4 regions of the Methylobacterium sp. D48H genome follow, and region 4 is predicted to be linked to each of the others. Evidence: riboswitches for the same ligand, from Rfam matches in the RefSeq annotation. Region 4 holds a riboswitch; each other region holds the start of a gene.

What was found. Region 4 has a riboswitch for cobalamin ahead of ACLBX8_RS27450 (TonB-dependent receptor plug domain-containing protein). Riboswitches for the same ligand answer to the same signal wherever they lie in the genome.
Region 1: it holds a riboswitch for cobalamin, as region 4 does, so the genes downstream of both, ACLBX8_RS14920 (CbtB domain-containing protein) here and ACLBX8_RS27450 (TonB-dependent receptor plug domain-containing protein) in region 4, are expected to answer to the same signal.
Region 2: it holds a riboswitch for cobalamin, as region 4 does, so the genes downstream of both, ACLBX8_RS29320 (TonB-dependent siderophore receptor) here and ACLBX8_RS27450 (TonB-dependent receptor plug domain-containing protein) in region 4, are expected to answer to the same signal.
Region 3: it holds a riboswitch for cobalamin, as region 4 does, so the genes downstream of both, ACLBX8_RS24575 (TonB-dependent receptor) here and ACLBX8_RS27450 (TonB-dependent receptor plug domain-containing protein) in region 4, are expected to answer to the same signal.

Annotation. Positions count from the first base shown of each region.
Region 1 covers NZ_JBKFAP010000007.1:140,009-143,621, forward strand. The annotation lists gene cobW (cobalamin biosynthesis protein CobW) at 1-453, opposite strand, end outside; gene ACLBX8_RS14910 (DUF1636 domain-containing protein) at 450-851, opposite strand; gene ACLBX8_RS14915 (CbtA family protein) at 844-1,596, opposite strand; gene ACLBX8_RS14920 (CbtB domain-containing protein) at 1,613-1,786, opposite strand; cobalamin riboswitch at 1,822-2,016, opposite strand; gene ACLBX8_RS14925 (discoidin domain-containing protein) at 2,178-3,542, shown strand; gene ACLBX8_RS14930 (S10 family peptidase) at 3,565-3,613, opposite strand, start outside.
Region 2 covers NZ_JBKFAP010000036.1:26,175-29,787, forward strand. The annotation lists gene ACLBX8_RS29305 (Y-family DNA polymerase) at 1-829, opposite strand, end outside; gene ACLBX8_RS29310 (LexA family protein) at 826-1,254, opposite strand; gene ACLBX8_RS29315 (hypothetical protein) at 1,431-1,898, shown strand; cobalamin riboswitch at 2,065-2,256, shown strand; gene ACLBX8_RS29320 (TonB-dependent siderophore receptor) at 2,576-3,613, shown strand, end outside.
Region 3 covers NZ_JBKFAP010000020.1:99,840-103,452, forward strand. The annotation lists gene ACLBX8_RS24570 (PepSY domain-containing protein) at 1-106, opposite strand, end outside; gene ACLBX8_RS24575 (TonB-dependent receptor) at 100-2,286, opposite strand; cobalamin riboswitch at 2,572-2,764, opposite strand; gene ACLBX8_RS24580 (NUDIX hydrolase) at 2,902-3,336, shown strand; partial or broken gene ACLBX8_RS24585 (RluA family pseudouridine synthase) at 3,479-3,613, shown strand, end outside.
Region 4 covers NZ_JBKFAP010000028.1:58,221-61,833, forward strand. The annotation lists gene ACLBX8_RS27450 (TonB-dependent receptor plug domain-containing protein) at 1-1,703, opposite strand, end outside; cobalamin riboswitch at 1,823-2,031, opposite strand; gene ACLBX8_RS27455 (catalase family protein) at 2,328-3,404, opposite strand.

The DNA.
Region 1 (3,613 bases), on a different contig from region 4:
GAGGGCCTCCGGGTCCTCCGCGAAGGCGCCCGAGGCCACCGCCGGGCCGTCGACCACCGCGACCACGCCGTCGACGGTCACCCGCGAGCGGATCGCCGGCCACTGGAACGCCTGGACCAGCGGCTTCGGCAGGGCGAGGCCGGAGGTCTCGATCAGGATGTGCTCCGGCGGTTCGGCGCGGCCGAGCAGGGTCTCCAGCGCCGGCACGAAATCGTCCGCGACCGTGCAGCAGATGCAGCCGTTCGGCAGCTCGACGATGGCGTCCTCGGTGCAGCCCTCGACGCCGCAGGCGGCCAGGAAGGACTTGTCGAAGCCGATGTCGCCGAACTCGTTCACCAGGATGGCGAGGCGGCGCCCCTTGGCGTTCTCGACCACGTGGCGGACGAGGGTCGTCTTGCCGGCCCCGAGGAAGCCGGTGACGATGGTGCAGGGGATCTTGTTCACGAGGGTCATTCCGCGGGCTCCAGGGTGCCGGCGGGGACCGGGCGGGGTTCTGGGAAAGGGGGGATGCGGGCGATCACGCCCTTGCGGAACGCCTCCGGACGCTCGCGCCAGGGCACGATGCCGTCCGGGGTCGCCGCGTAGGCCGCGAGACCGCCGAGGATGATCTCGGCCGAGGCGGCCGGATCCATGTCGCCGTAGACGTAGGTCCAGCGGTCGGCCGCGGCGACCGCCACGGTGCAGGGCCGCTTGCAGACCGACAGGCACTCTACCGCCTCGACCCGCAGGTCCGGCGTGGCGCCGCTCCGCGCCCGGAGCGCCTCCAGCAGGCGGGCCCCGGCGCGGGGGCCGTCGGGGTCGTCGTCCGGCCGGCGGCAGGTGGTGCAGACGTAGAGAACGGTCTCAGGCACGGGCCGCTCCCCGATCCGCGCCGCGGGCGAAGGCCTGCCACGCCCAGCCGAGCCCCAGCCCGATCAGGATCCAGAACACGAAGCTGATCGCGAGCGACCGCGCGGCGAATTGCGCGGCGAGCGCGGCCGGAAGTTCGGACGCGGCCTCGGGCGCCTGCGGGGCACCGACGACGTGCGGCGCGATGATCAGGACGAGCCCCCCGAGGATCGTGATCAGCGCGCGGCGGATGGTGATCAGGTAGAGCCCCATCCCGGTCGCCGCGGCGGTCATCACCCACCACGCCTGCCGTGTCGCGAGCGGGGCCGCCGCGCTGCCGGGCAGTTCCGGCGGCAGGCCGAGGCCCGGCGCGAGGGCGACGCTGGCGAAGGCGGCCACCGCGAAGGCGAGGCCGACCTGCGGCGTGGGTTCGCGGCCGCAGGCGAGCATCACCGCGCCGAGCAGCAGCGCGTAGCCGACGCCACCCACGAGGGTCGCGAGCCCGGTGAAGGCCATCCGCGGCAGGCCGGGCGCGGGCTGCCATTCCGGCGCGGCGTCGGGCGCGGCGTGGTCGTGCCCGGCATGGGCCAGCACGATCGGGAACGCCCTGACCGGGAGCGCCTTGGCAGCCCGGTTCGGCGCCTCCTGCTGCTCGTAGCGCTCGGCCGCGACGATCAGCGGCGAGGTCAGCGTGAGTTCGAGGCCCGTCACGATGGCAGCCGCGAAGAAGCCGGCGGCGAGGGCCGCCGACAGGAGCCGGATGATCATCCCTGGTCCGGGGACGTCAGTGGCAGGGGAAGTTCTGGGTGTGCCGGAAATCGTGCGCCGCGTTGTGGAGCGCGATCGCCGGCGAGAAGCCCGCCATGAACAGCAGGCCGAGGCCCAGCACGGCCGCGAGCGCGACGGCGATCGGGCGCTCCGAGGCGCGGGTGCCGGCGGCGAGGGTTTGCGTCGTCATCAGAAGCGTCTCCAGCCGCCCCACCGGCGGCATTGCGGGATCCTGTCGCGACGGCAGGTCTCCTGGCTCGCGGCTCGGCGCGCCCACCGCCTTCCCGGATCGCTCCGGTGGCGCTTGGCGGGCGCTCGCCGCTCACAGTTGCGGGGGCAGCCGCAGAATCGGGGCTTCAAACCCCTCACCGCATTCCCTTTTCACCCCGTCTCCGGGGCACCGTCGCCCGGCCGTTGTAGACGCATGACCGCCGGGACACAACGGAGCGGCGCCGGATCGCGGCCGTTTCCCGCGCCCGCCCCGCGATCGGGGCGGGCTTGACGGCCGCGCCCCGGAGCGGGCACCGCCGCACCCGATACCCGCCCGGCCCCGGCGCGGGCGCTGAACTCCCGGAGACCCGATGGCCCCGACAGACGATCCGACCCCGGTCCTCGTCGATCTCGCGGCCGGCCGTGAGCCGCGGATCGTCTCCGATGCGGGCACGGGAACGACGTGGCTCGAGGTCGACCTCGGCGGCCGCTTCCCGATCCATTCCGTCGCCCTGCGGCCGGGGGAGGGGGCGGTTCCCGCGGAGCCCGGCGACGTCGCGGTGGCGGTCTCGCAGGACGGCGTGACGTGGGCCGAGCCGGACCTCGCCGGCTGGACCGCGACCCCGGACGCCCTCATCGCCGCGATCGTCCCCGACGAGCGGGCCTGGGCGCGCGCGGTCCGGATCGCCGCGCCCGAACCGGCCCGGATCGCCGGCATCGGCATCCGCGCCGACGAGGCCGCGGTCGACCTGATCGCGCTGCGGGCGATGCTCGGCCTCGACGTGATGCTCCTGAACGAGACGCCCGGCGCCAACGTCTACGTCACCTACGCGCTCCAGTCGGCGCCCGACCGCGCCAGCCACGCCCTGGTCGGCCTGTCGCTGTTCGAGAACGGCGCCTTCGGCAACTGCCTCGTCCAGTACATCATCGCGGTGACGATCGCGAAGGCGCTCAACCTGAAATACATCAAAGTGCCCAAGGTCGACCGCAGCAAGGTGATCTTCCTGACCGAGCGGCTGACCTGCGACGGGATCACCTTCATCCCGCCGGACGAGCCGCTGCCGTCGGACGGGTACTTCCTGTCGGGCCTGTATTTCGACCCGACGCAGTTCGAGCGCGTGACCGCGCTGCGGGGGCCGACGGATTCGCGCGCGATCGTGCAGAGCGTGATCCGGCCGCTGTTCAACGGCCTGCCGAAGAGCTTCCCGGTGAAGCCCGACGACCAGCTCCTGATCCACATCCGGTCGGGCGACATCTTCAGCACCTGGGTCGATCCGCACTATCCGCAGCCGCCCTTCGCGTTCTACCGGATGGTCATCGACCGGCTCCTGGCCGAGGGTCGGATCCGCTCGGTCAAGCTCGTCTTCGAGAACAGACTGAATCCGGTCATCGCCGAGGTGGAGGCGTACGCCGAGCGGCGCGGATTGCCCGTGGAGATCCAGAGCGAGTCGCTGATCTCCGACGTCGCGGCGCTCGTGAACGGCCGCTACCTCGTCTTCGGGCTGGGGACCTTCGGGCCGGGGATCTGCCACCTCTCGGATCACGTCGAGCAGGTCTTCTACTTCGCGTCGAACTGGCCGCAGGGCTTCCAGTCGATCCCCACCATCGGGAAGGTGGTCGAGGTCCGCGATCTCGAGGGCCGCTACATGAAGGTCGGCGAGTGGCAGAACACCGACGCGCAGCGCCGGACGATGGTGGATTACCCGGCCGAGGCCCTCGCCTTCGACGACGCGTGACCGGCGCGGCGGGCCGGAGGCGCTACGGCGCGGTCCTGAGATGCTCGGCGGGGGCTCCGGCCGGACGGGTC
Region 2 (3,613 bases), on a different contig from region 4:
CCAGCCTGGCGGCGTGGGTGGCGACGGCCTGTTCCATGGTAGCGAGGTCCTCGACGCGGTCGGAGAAACTGCGGGTCACCGCGCAGCCCTTCCGGGTCGGTGCGACCTCCTCCAGGTCGAGGCAGGCCATGCCCCGCAATTCCATGACGAGCCGCTCCCCGACCACGGTCATGGCCTTGCGCACCGCCCGGGTGTCGAGGTCGCGCACGTCGGCGACGCTCTCGCAGCCCAGGGCCTCCAGCTTGCGGGCGTTGGCCGGTCCGACGCCCCAGATGTCCTCGGGCGGGATGCGGACCATCCAGTGCTCGTACTGGACCGGGTCGGTTAGGTCGCAAACCCCGCCGAGCTCCGGCACCTTCTTGGCGACGTGGTTGGCGAGCTTCGCCAGCGTCTTGGTCGGGCCGATCCCGACGCAGGTCGGGATGCCAGTCCAGGCTCGCACGGTCTCACGCATGTCCCGAGCGAGCGGCACTCGGTCCCGCTCCCGGACGTCGGACAGGTCGAGGAAGCTTTCGTCGATGGAGTAGATCTCGATGCGCGGAGAGAAGCCCCGGTAGACCGTGTTCACCCGGGCGGACATGTCGCCGTACAGAGCATAGTTCGACGAGTAGACTCGCACGCCCCGGGACCGGCACATGTCGCGGATCTTGAAGTACGGCTCTCCCATGCGGATGCCGAGGGCCTTGGCCTCGGCGGTGCGGGCGATGGCGCAGCCGTCGTTGTTGCTCAGCACGATCACGGGCACGCGGGCCAAGCGGGCGTCGAACACGCGCTCGCAGGAGCAATAGAACGAGTTGCCGTCGGAGAGGGCGTAGGCCCGGGCGCTCACTCGCTCCGGCGCCTCGGGTTGATCGAGCCGGAGACGACGCCCCAGACCTCCACCTCTGCTCCGGGAGAAAGCCGGAACTCCGGAAAACGGGGATTGGCGAAAGCCAGGTGCACCCGATGCCCCTGGCGGCGCCAGACCTTGAAGGAGCGCTCGCCGTCGATATCGACCACGACGATGTCGCCGTTTCGCGGCGTGAGCGAGCGGTCGACCACCGCGAGGTCTCCGTCGAAAAGGCGGGCCAGCACCATGCTGTCGCCCGCCACCCGCACCAGGAAGGTCGCCGGCCGGTTGGCGATGAGCAGACGCTGAAGGTCGATCTCGTCCTCGATGAAATCGTCCGCCGGGCTGGGGAAGCCCGCCCTGACTGGTCGAGCCAGGAGGGGCACCGGCATGGGCAGGCCAATGGTAATGCCGCTGGCTTGCATGTTTTTGCTCCGCGAATCTAACAGAACAAAATAGGAACATGCGGCGGCGGTTCCTCGCAAGCGGCCGAGCTTGCGACAATGAGCCGGTGTGGACGCCTGTGGATAAATGGAATTGGCGCTTGCCGAAGAGATACCGTCAGAGCCGCTTCGGTCTAGACCGCGCCGGAGGAACGCCATTGAGGATCACCGTTTACGCGCTTGCGGCCTTGCCCTTTTTGGTGACGCCGACGCTGGCGGCGGGGGATTTCCCGCTCGCCTCCTGCAAAGGCTGGAACGGCACGGTCGTCGAGCGCGACGGCATCGATACGGCGCGGGCCACGATGCGCGGCATCGTCACCAAGGCCGACCTGCAGGAGTATTGCGAACGCGACCCCGGCGGGGAAACCAAGCAGTTCGGTGGCAAGCTCACGACGGCTCAGTGTGTCGCGAATTACTTACGGAGCGAAGGCCGAGCCACGATGACCGCGGAGGCGAACTGCCGAACCGGCACGGTCGGCTACCGTTACAGCGATGGGCAGGTCAGGAAGGCCCGCTTCCCAGTCGGGGCTGACGCCGACACCTCGTGCGCGTCGGGCATGCCGCCCATGGTCGAGCAGTTCAAGATGCTTTGCCCCGCTGCAGCCAAGCGGCTGAAGGTCGAGTAGGCGAGCCTGTTGGCGCCGTCGCCGCGCGTTCCCGATCCCGCCCAGGGATAGCTTGAGGTGTCATCACTCCGCCGACGCAACTCAGGTCACCTCGACCTCACGCGTGCCCTTTCACAGGAGCCGGTCGAACGGCAGCAGCCGGTGCGTTGACTCACATTCTCGTGAAGCGTAGCTCAACCTTGACGGTTCCCTCCGGGGATCAAAAGGGAACGTGGTTGGGGCTATCCCCGAAGCCACGGCTGCCCCCGCAACTGTAAGCGGCGAGCCCTTCACCACCATGTCACTGGGTCACCCCGGGAAGACGGTGCGAGGGCGGCGACCCGCGAGCCAGGAGACCTGCCGTCAGCCGTGGTCACACGCGAAACGCGTCGGGCGGGGTGGTCCTGACGGGTGTCGAGACGGCCGTGCGCCAGCGCGGCTGGCGAGGCCTCGTTCGCGGTGACGTGCCACTGCCGTCCCGAGGTCCTAGGCCTGTGTACCGTTCGATTTCCAAAAGGCGGTTTCGCGCATGCGTCGCCACGCTCGCGCTTACCCTTCCGGGCGCATCTCCGACGCTGGCCCAGGGAGACCCTGCCGAGGCAGCGGCCGCTGTGGTTCTCGATCCGCTCTCGGTCGAGGGCAGCTACACCGCCGCACCGACCTACCAAGTCAAGGATCTCTACAGCGGGACGAAGACCGTGACGCCGCGGCTCTCGCTGCCCCAGCAGGTCGACGTCGTGCCCCAGGAGGTCCTGCGGGACACCGCCGCCACGCGCGTCGAGCGCGCCCTCGACTACGTTCCGGGAGTCGGCAAGCAGAACGATTTCGGCGCCCAGAACCTCGCGCTCTACTCGGTGCGCGGCTTCGCCACCCAGGATATCTTCTTCAACGGCTTCAACATTGCCCGGGGCTACAACGGCGCGCCGGACACCCAGAACGTGCAGTCCATCGAGGTGCTCAAGGGACCGAGCGGGGCACTCTATGGACGCAGCGACCCGGGCGGCACCATCAACATCCTGACCAAGCAGCCCGTGGCCTTGCCCTTCGTCGAAATGGGCACGCTGTTCGGGAGCTTCGGAACGGCACGCACCACCGTCGACGCCGGCGGGCCACTGAACGAGGAAGGCACCGTCCTCTACCGCTTCAACGGCGCGCTCGCGAGGCAGGACAGCTTCCGCGATTTCGTCGACGGCGACCGCGTCCTGGCTGCGCCCGTGGTGAGCTGGCTGATCAGCCCGGACACCAAGTTGACCGTCGAGGCGCAGTACCTGCGCAACCGCCAGACCTTCGACCGCGGGACGGTGGCGGTGAACAACCGCCTTGGCCTCGTACCGCGCTCCCGCTTCTTCGGTGAGCCGGGCGACGACTCCGTGTCAGAAGCCGGGATCCTGCAGATCCGCCTCGATCACGCCTTCAATGCCGACTGGCAGCTCAGGGTCGCCGGCCACTTCAACACCGGCAGCCTGACCGGCCTGCAGACCGGCGCGACCGGCCTTCTCGACGACGGGCGCACCCTGCTGCGCGAGTTCCGCCGGCACGACTTCACGTGGGGCGTGGCCATCGGTCAGGCCGAGCTCGTGGGGCACTTCGACACCGGGCCGTTCGCCCACACCGTGCTGCTCGGCCTTGAGCACGAGCGCTACAACAGCACCGAGAACCTGCTGCGCTCGACGCCGCGGCTCGACCCCTTCGCCATCGACCTGTTCAACCCGGTCTACGGCCAGCCCAAGCCGCCC
Region 3 (3,613 bases), on a different contig from region 4:
CGATCCACAGCGCGAAGAACAGCCCCGCGGCGATCCCGGCCCAGCGGTGGAACAGGAGCAGCCAGCGCCGTCCCGCCTTGCCGAGCCGGCGCGGCAGGCTCACCACGTCACCGTGTAGGCGACCTCGACCGAGCGCGGGCGCCCGAGCAGCCAGTTGGTCCCGACCCCGTTCACGGCGTTGCCCGAGATCGCGTAGACCTTGTCGAACAGGTTGTAGACCCGCACGGACAGGCGTGAATCCGCCGTCACCTGATGGTCCAGGACCGCGTTGACGAGGTTGTAGGCGGGGCGCCGCGCGGTGTTGCCGAAGTCGCTGTAGACCTGCCCGACGTTCTGCAGTCCGACCCGCGCGGTCCAGTCGCGGGTGACGTCCCAGGTCAGCCAGAGGTTGGCCACGCGCTCGGGCACGTCGATCGGCTGGTTGCCGGCATACGAGACGGTGGCGCCGTTCACCGTCTGGTCGAACCGGTCGTACTGCGCGTGGAGGAGCGCGAGGTTGCCGTCGAGCCGCCAGCCCGGCGCGAAGCGCCAGCCGAGCGCCAGCTCGAAGCCCTGCGAGGACTGGCTCCCCACCTGCGTGGACAGCGTCGGCTGGCCGGGGATCGCCGAGATCAGGTTGTCCTTGACGATCCGGTAGCCCGCGACGGTCCATTCGAGGGCGCCGTCGAAGGCCAGCCCCTTGGCGCCGATCTCGACCTGATCGCCGGTCGCGAGCCTGAAGCCCGCCAGCGACTGCGACAGCGTGATCAGGCTGTTCACCGGGTCGGTGGCGAAGCTGTACTGGGCGTAGAGCGCGCTGTCCGGCGTCGGGTTGTAGACGAGGCCGAACCGGTAGCCGAGCGCCCGGTAGGTCTTCTCGAACCGCGATCCCGTCTGCAGGTCCTCGCGGTTCAGCGTCGGCACGTCGAGGCGCACGCCCGTGAGGAACGAGAGCTTGTCCGACAGGATCACCCGGTCCTCGGCGAAGACCGAGGCCTGGCTCGTCTGCGTCGCGTAGGCCGGGCGCGCCCGGCCGTTCTGCGGGAACAGGCCCGGATCGTAGCCGGTGAGCGGTACGCTGGTTGTCGGAGCGTCGAAATAGAAGTTGTTGGTGTGGCGGAAGTCGATGTGATTCACGTCGAAGCCGGCCACGAACTGGTTCGGCAGCCCGAACAGGCTGCCCCGGACCGTCGCGTCGAGGCGGTCTCCGACCTGCTCCTGGCTGTGGTAGATCTCCAGGTAGTCGCCCCGGTCCACGAGCCCGGTGCCGCGGTTGTAGCTGTACTGCTCGACGTCGAGCCAGTGGCGCCGGCTGGTGAGCCGGTAGGCGGTGTTGCGGATCGTGATGTCGGCCGAGGGGGACCACTCGGTCTTGAGCTGGGTCCAGTTGTCGGCCCAGGTGATCTTCGCGTCGCGGACGTTGTAGTTGTTGAACCGGATGAGATCCGGGATCCGTCCCTCGACCAGCGGGGTGCCCCAGTAGCGGGCGGGCTCCTGGTAGCCGAGATCGTGGCTCAGGGTGAAGGCGAGGTCGGCGCTCGGCCGGAACAGCAGGGCGGCGGAGACCGCGAGGTTGCGGAAATCGCCCTCCGGCCGCATCCAGCCGTCGGCGCGATTGCCGCTGACGTTGAGGCGGTACGCGAAGGTGTCGCCGTACTCCGCTTGGCCCAGCGGGCCGCCGGAATCGAGGGCGAGCCGCGCGACCCCGTCGGTGCCGATCACCGCGCGGGCGGCGTTGATCGGCACGAAGACCGGCTTCTTGGGCACCACGTTGATGACGCCGCCGATGGCGCCGTCGCCGTAGAGCACCGAGGACGGCCCGCGCAGCACCTCGATCCGCTCGACGTTCCACGTGTCGAACGGGAAGGTCACGGTGTTGGCGCCGACGTAGAAGCGCGTGCCGTCGTAGAGCTGCTGGATCGAGTTCGGGCCGGCGAAGCCGCGGGATGTGAACGCGCCGTTGCCGTTGCCGGGCGCTGCGATGGTGGTGATGCCGGTCGCGTCCTGGGTCACGGCCTCGGCGATCGTGTCCTGGCCGCGCAGCCGCGCGGTCTCGCCCGACACGATGTCGAGGCTGGCCGGCGTCTCCAGCGGTGTCAGGCCGAGGCGGCTCGCGGTCCGGTCGGGCGTGCGCAGGTTGAGCCCGTTCGGCGGGAGGCGGCCCGGGTCGCCGCCCGCGCCCGCGACCGACAGCTCATCCAGCGTGACCGCCTCCTGTGCGGCGGCCGGACTGGCGAGGAGCGCGAGGAGAACGCCGCAGAGGGGGGCCCGCCCGCCGAGGCAGGAGCGATGGGTCGATGGAGACATGGGGAAAGCGGTCCGTGCACGGCGCGCGCCGGCCCCCGCGTCCTACAAGCATTGTAATAACATTACAATGCACTCGCTGTCCGGTAGCCTCTGCCCGTGCGGGCGCGCGACGGCGTCCTGCGACAGGGCTCGAGGGGTTCGGGACGGCGGAGACGGGCATGGGGAACGGCGTCGCGGGCGCGCTTGCTGTGGCACGTCACCGCGAACGAGGCCTCGGCGGCCGCCTCCCCTCGGGACTGGCGGCGCCTCGACACCCGCCAGGACACCCCGCCCGGCGCGTTTCGCGTGTGACCACGGCTGACGGCAGGTCTCCTGGCTCGCGGGTCGCCGCCCTCGCACCGTCTTCCCGGGGTGACCCAGTGACGTGGTGGTGAAGGGCTCGCCGCTTACAGTTGCGGGGGCAGCCGCGGCTTCGGGGCGAACCCCTCACCGCGTTCCCTTTTGATCCCCGAGGGGAACCGTCGAACACAGCTTGGCCGTAGCGGGGGCGGGCGTCAACCGTGTGTCCGGTTGTTGCCGTGGATCGGCGCACTGTGCGCCGGTCCGTTGCGACCGCGCCGACGACGGGCTAGCCCCTGCGGGATGACGGTCTGGCGGCCCCCTGCGGAGATTCGCGTGAAGGCGCTGGGTCTGCCCCGGCGCGGCAACAGCCTGCTCGTGGCCGAGGTCCGCGCGGATGACGGGCGGCTGAAGGGCGTCCGGCCGCTCGGCGGCAGCGTCGCGTTCGGCGAGCGGGTCGAGGACGCCCTGATCCGGGAGTTCCAGGAGGAGCTCGGCGTCACCGTCTCGGTGCTCGGCGGCCCCCGCGTCATGGAGAACATCTTCACGCACGAGGGGCAGGTCGGGCACGAGGTGCTGTTCCTGTTCCCCGTCGCCCTGCCGCCGGGGCGGTTCGACGGGCAGGAGCGCTTCGTCTTCCACGAGGATTCCGGCACCGCCTGCGTGGCGCTGTGGTGCGATCTGGACGGGCTCGACGTGCCGGGCGGTCCCGACCTCTTCCCCGCCGGCCTGAAGGACCGCCTCCGCGACGCGTGGCGCGCGGAGCCCTGACGGACCGGGCCGGCCCACCGCCTTTGCCGCTCGGCGCGGGCGATGCTACAGCCGGGCAATCCCATCGGTCCGGACGTCCGCGACGCCGCGGCCCATGCGCCCGGACGCTCCGTCCGACGCGGAGACGGGTGCCGGCGGAAGCATGACGATACGACCTCCCAGAAGCGGCGGGCCGACGGGGCGCAAGCCTCAGGCCGGCAAGTCCAGCGCCAGCAAGTTCAGGGGCGGCAAGGCCCAGGCCGACGGCCGCGCCCGCACGGGCCCGCGCACCAGCGCC
Region 4 (3,613 bases):
CGAAGCAGCTCCTGGTTGGCGATCTCATCCTTCGAGACCGTGTTGGTGTAGTCGATCCGGCCCGACAGCGTGTCCGTGAACCGGACCGAGACGAAGGCTTCCGCCCCGTAGGTCGTCGCCCGTCCGACGTTGACGTTCGACGTGAAGGTCGCGTTGGTGTTGATCAGGTTCCTGAAGTCGTTCTGGTAGTAGGTCGCGCCGATGAGCACGCGCTCGCCGAGCGGCTGTTCCAAACCGCCGTCGAACCCGAAGCTCTCCTCCGGCTTGAGGTTCGGGTTGCCGAAGAAGTTGGACGCTGGGAAGTTCTGGTAGAGCTGGCTGAGGGTCGGTGCCTTGAAGCCGGTGCCGACACTGCCCTTCAGGCGCGTCTCGGTGCCGGGCAGGATGTAGCTCGGCGCGACGCGAAACGTGGTGGCGGGGCCGAACTGGTCGTTCTCGTCGTGGCGGATGTTGACCACGAGGGCGGCGCGGTCGAAGGGCGTCAGTTGCACCTCGCCGTAGCCGGCTGTGTTGCCGTTGCGTGCCCTGAGGGTGCCGGCACCGAATGCGTTCGGATCAATCGTCAGCAGGCTCTCCTCGTCTCGCTGCGCTCCGAACAGGACGAGGTTGCCGGGCGAGAGAAGGTAGTCGCCACGATACTCGTAGCGCAGGCGCTCGCCGAGGCCGGTCGTCGGCTGGATGGCGAACGGGTCGTACTCGTTCTGCTGCTGGCGATTGAACAGGTTCGAGTAGTTGATCGCGAAGATGTTGTGAAAGCCGACAATGGGCGTCCATTCGGCCTCGTTGCGGGTGTAGAGCTGCTGCACGTCGGCGGCGCTGCGGACCGCGGACGGAAAGGCCGGGAAGGTGCTGAAGTCCGTGCCGGTGAACAGCAGGCGCGAATTGATGAACCGCGTGGTCGAGTTGACCCGGAACGTGTCGGTGAACTGGTAGCCGAGCTTCGCCGAGACCGTCTCGTTGTCGTAGTAGTTTGGGTGGATCGGGCGGCCGAAGGGCACGAGGTCGCGCGGCGTGACCGGCGTCGCGGCCGCTCGGAAGTGCTGGATCGACACCGAGTAGTCGAAGCCGTCCTGCGCCCCGCTGATGCGGCCGAACTGGTTGAAGGTACCGAACGATCCGCCCTCGGTCCGCAGGGTCACGCGCGTCGGCCCCTCGCCCCGCTTGGTCGTGAAGGAGATCACGCCGCCGATGGCGTCGCTGCCGTACAGGCCGCTCTGCGGCCCGCGCAGGACCTCGATGCGGGATAGGTCGTCGGTCAACAACTGACCGAAGTCGAACGAGCCGTTCGGGTTTGAGGGGTCCGTGGCGTCGATGCCGTCGATCAGGACCTTGGTCTGGTTCGAGTTCGCGCCGCGGATGAACACCGAGGTCTGCCCGCCGGGGCCGCCCGTCTGCACCACGTTGAGGCCGGGCACCTGTTGCAGGGCGTCCGGCACGGTGCGCCGTTGCTGGTCTTCGAGCACGCGGTCGGTCAGGACCGTGACGCTCGAACCTGTGGCGGCGATGGGCGTCGGCAATCCGGTGGCCGAGACCGAGATCTCGGCGAGGCTGACCGCGGCCTCGGCCGCAGCCGCTTGCCGGGGGGCATCGGCGAAGGGAGCGGCCACCTGCTGGGCCAGGACCGGCGAGGCAGAAAGAACCGCGCTGCCGATGCAGGACGAAACGAGCGCACGCCTGAGCGCGGGAGAGAGGAAGCAGGACAAGGGACGGCCTCGGGTGACGGCTGTGGCACGTCACCGCGAACGAGGCCTCGGCGGCCGCGTCCTCAAGGGAACCACGGCGCCGCGACACCTCCCAGGACACCCCGCCCGGCAAGCTCCGCGTGTGACCACGGCTGACGGCAGGTCTCCTGGCTCGCGGGTCGTCGCCCTCTCATCGTCTTCCCGGGCGAGGCCGCCCAGTGACGTCGTGATGAAGGACTCGCCGCTTACAGTTGCGGGGGCAGCCGCGGCATCGGCCGAGCCCTCACGGGCGTGACCTCACCGCGTTCCCTTTTGATCCCCGAGGGGAACCGTCACACTCAAGCTAGGCTGCGATGCGTCCATCCGTCAACGCAGGGAAACACCTTGTTCAGATGTGTGGCGTTCGAGGGGAGGCAGTCGCTTCTTCGATACCTCATGCGTAAGTGGCCGCGGGGCGCCTAAGAGCCCGATCCCGTCGAGGCCGCCTTCAGCGCGACGCCAGGCGCGGCTACTACTCGTACACACGTGCATGTCGGCTCAGGGTGGGTTTCTGCCTGTCTGGTTTTGAGCGGATTAGCGGTGAAGCAGACATCGCCGTTGTGCTCGATCTGAGATCTGCAGCATCTGCAACTTCAGGATGTCTCTTCAGCGCACCGCACTCGGCTCGTGGAGCGGGCAGCGGTTGAACCGCTCACGGAACTCGGCCGAATGCCGATAGGGGGCGTTGCGGGCGCGGTTGATGTTGCCAAGAGGTCGGTGCGCTGCGAGGCCTGTCCACACGCTGAACCGCATCTCCTCGTCCACTGCCTGGACCCGTGCAGGGTCCCAACTGTCCTGCGGCTGAACCTGGACAATCCCGACCCGCTGGAACGGTGCCTCGTCCTCCTTCCACTCCACCGTCGGGTCCTCGACCGGCTGGCGCTCAAGGTCGCGACAGAGCTGCACGCGGAATTCCCACTCGCCGGCGATGCCGATCATCTCAGACTGTACGGTTTCGCGGATGGCGTTCGGGCGGCCGGAGGCATCGATCTCGGTGCCGGTCAGGGCGGTCAGAGCTGGCGCGACGGGGGCCAGCGAGAACTTGGCGATGTAGGCGCCATACCGGAACGGGGTCAGGCTGTAGTAGGTCTCGCCGAGCGGATCGACATTGGGCGCGCCACCGAGAGAGCCGATGGTGGGGCTGTCGATGCCCACCGCATGCAGGGCCTTGTTGACCCCGCGCAGGACCGTGGAGGCGGCGACCTTCAGCCCCTCGGCGCGGTCCGTGGTGCCGGCCAGCAGCTTGAGGCTGCCCAGAAACTTCTCGGCGTTCGGTGCCTGGAACACCTTGCCGTTGACCATGATGAAGTTCTGGGTCGTCCCCTCCGCATCCGGCAGGCGCTCGCCGTCGACGTCCAGCACTTTGAGGGCGAGGCCTCGGGGCAGGGAGACCGCATCGGGAAGGATGTCGCCGGCGTTGGTCGACAACCGCATGTAGACCTTATGCTGGCCGGGAGTGGCGAACAGGCCCTGGGCCAGCTCGGGGGGCAGGCCCGCATCGATCGTCAGAGCCCCTTCGAGGATGCCATGCGACTTCGCGTGGACCGAGCGCACGGCATGGCCCGAATGCTCCGCGACCCGGTTCAGGATCTTATCGAAGGTCTGGTTGAGCTGCTCGATGGTATGCCCTTCGTCCGGCAGCACCGCCTCGACGTCGGGAGTGTATCGCACCGGTGATCGCAAGGTCTGTCTCCCGCTGACGGCCAGGACCGAACGCCCGCTCACCCGGCGACGTTCCGGGTTGTGCGGCATTCAATCGCCCATGAACTAAGGTGGGGAACGGCAGGGGGCCGGCGCGGCTTGTCTCCAATGCGGTCTTTCTCTCTGCCAAGGCGTGGCCATGATCCGGCAGCCTTCGGACCCCGCGTCCCGATCCTAGCCTTCGTGCAATC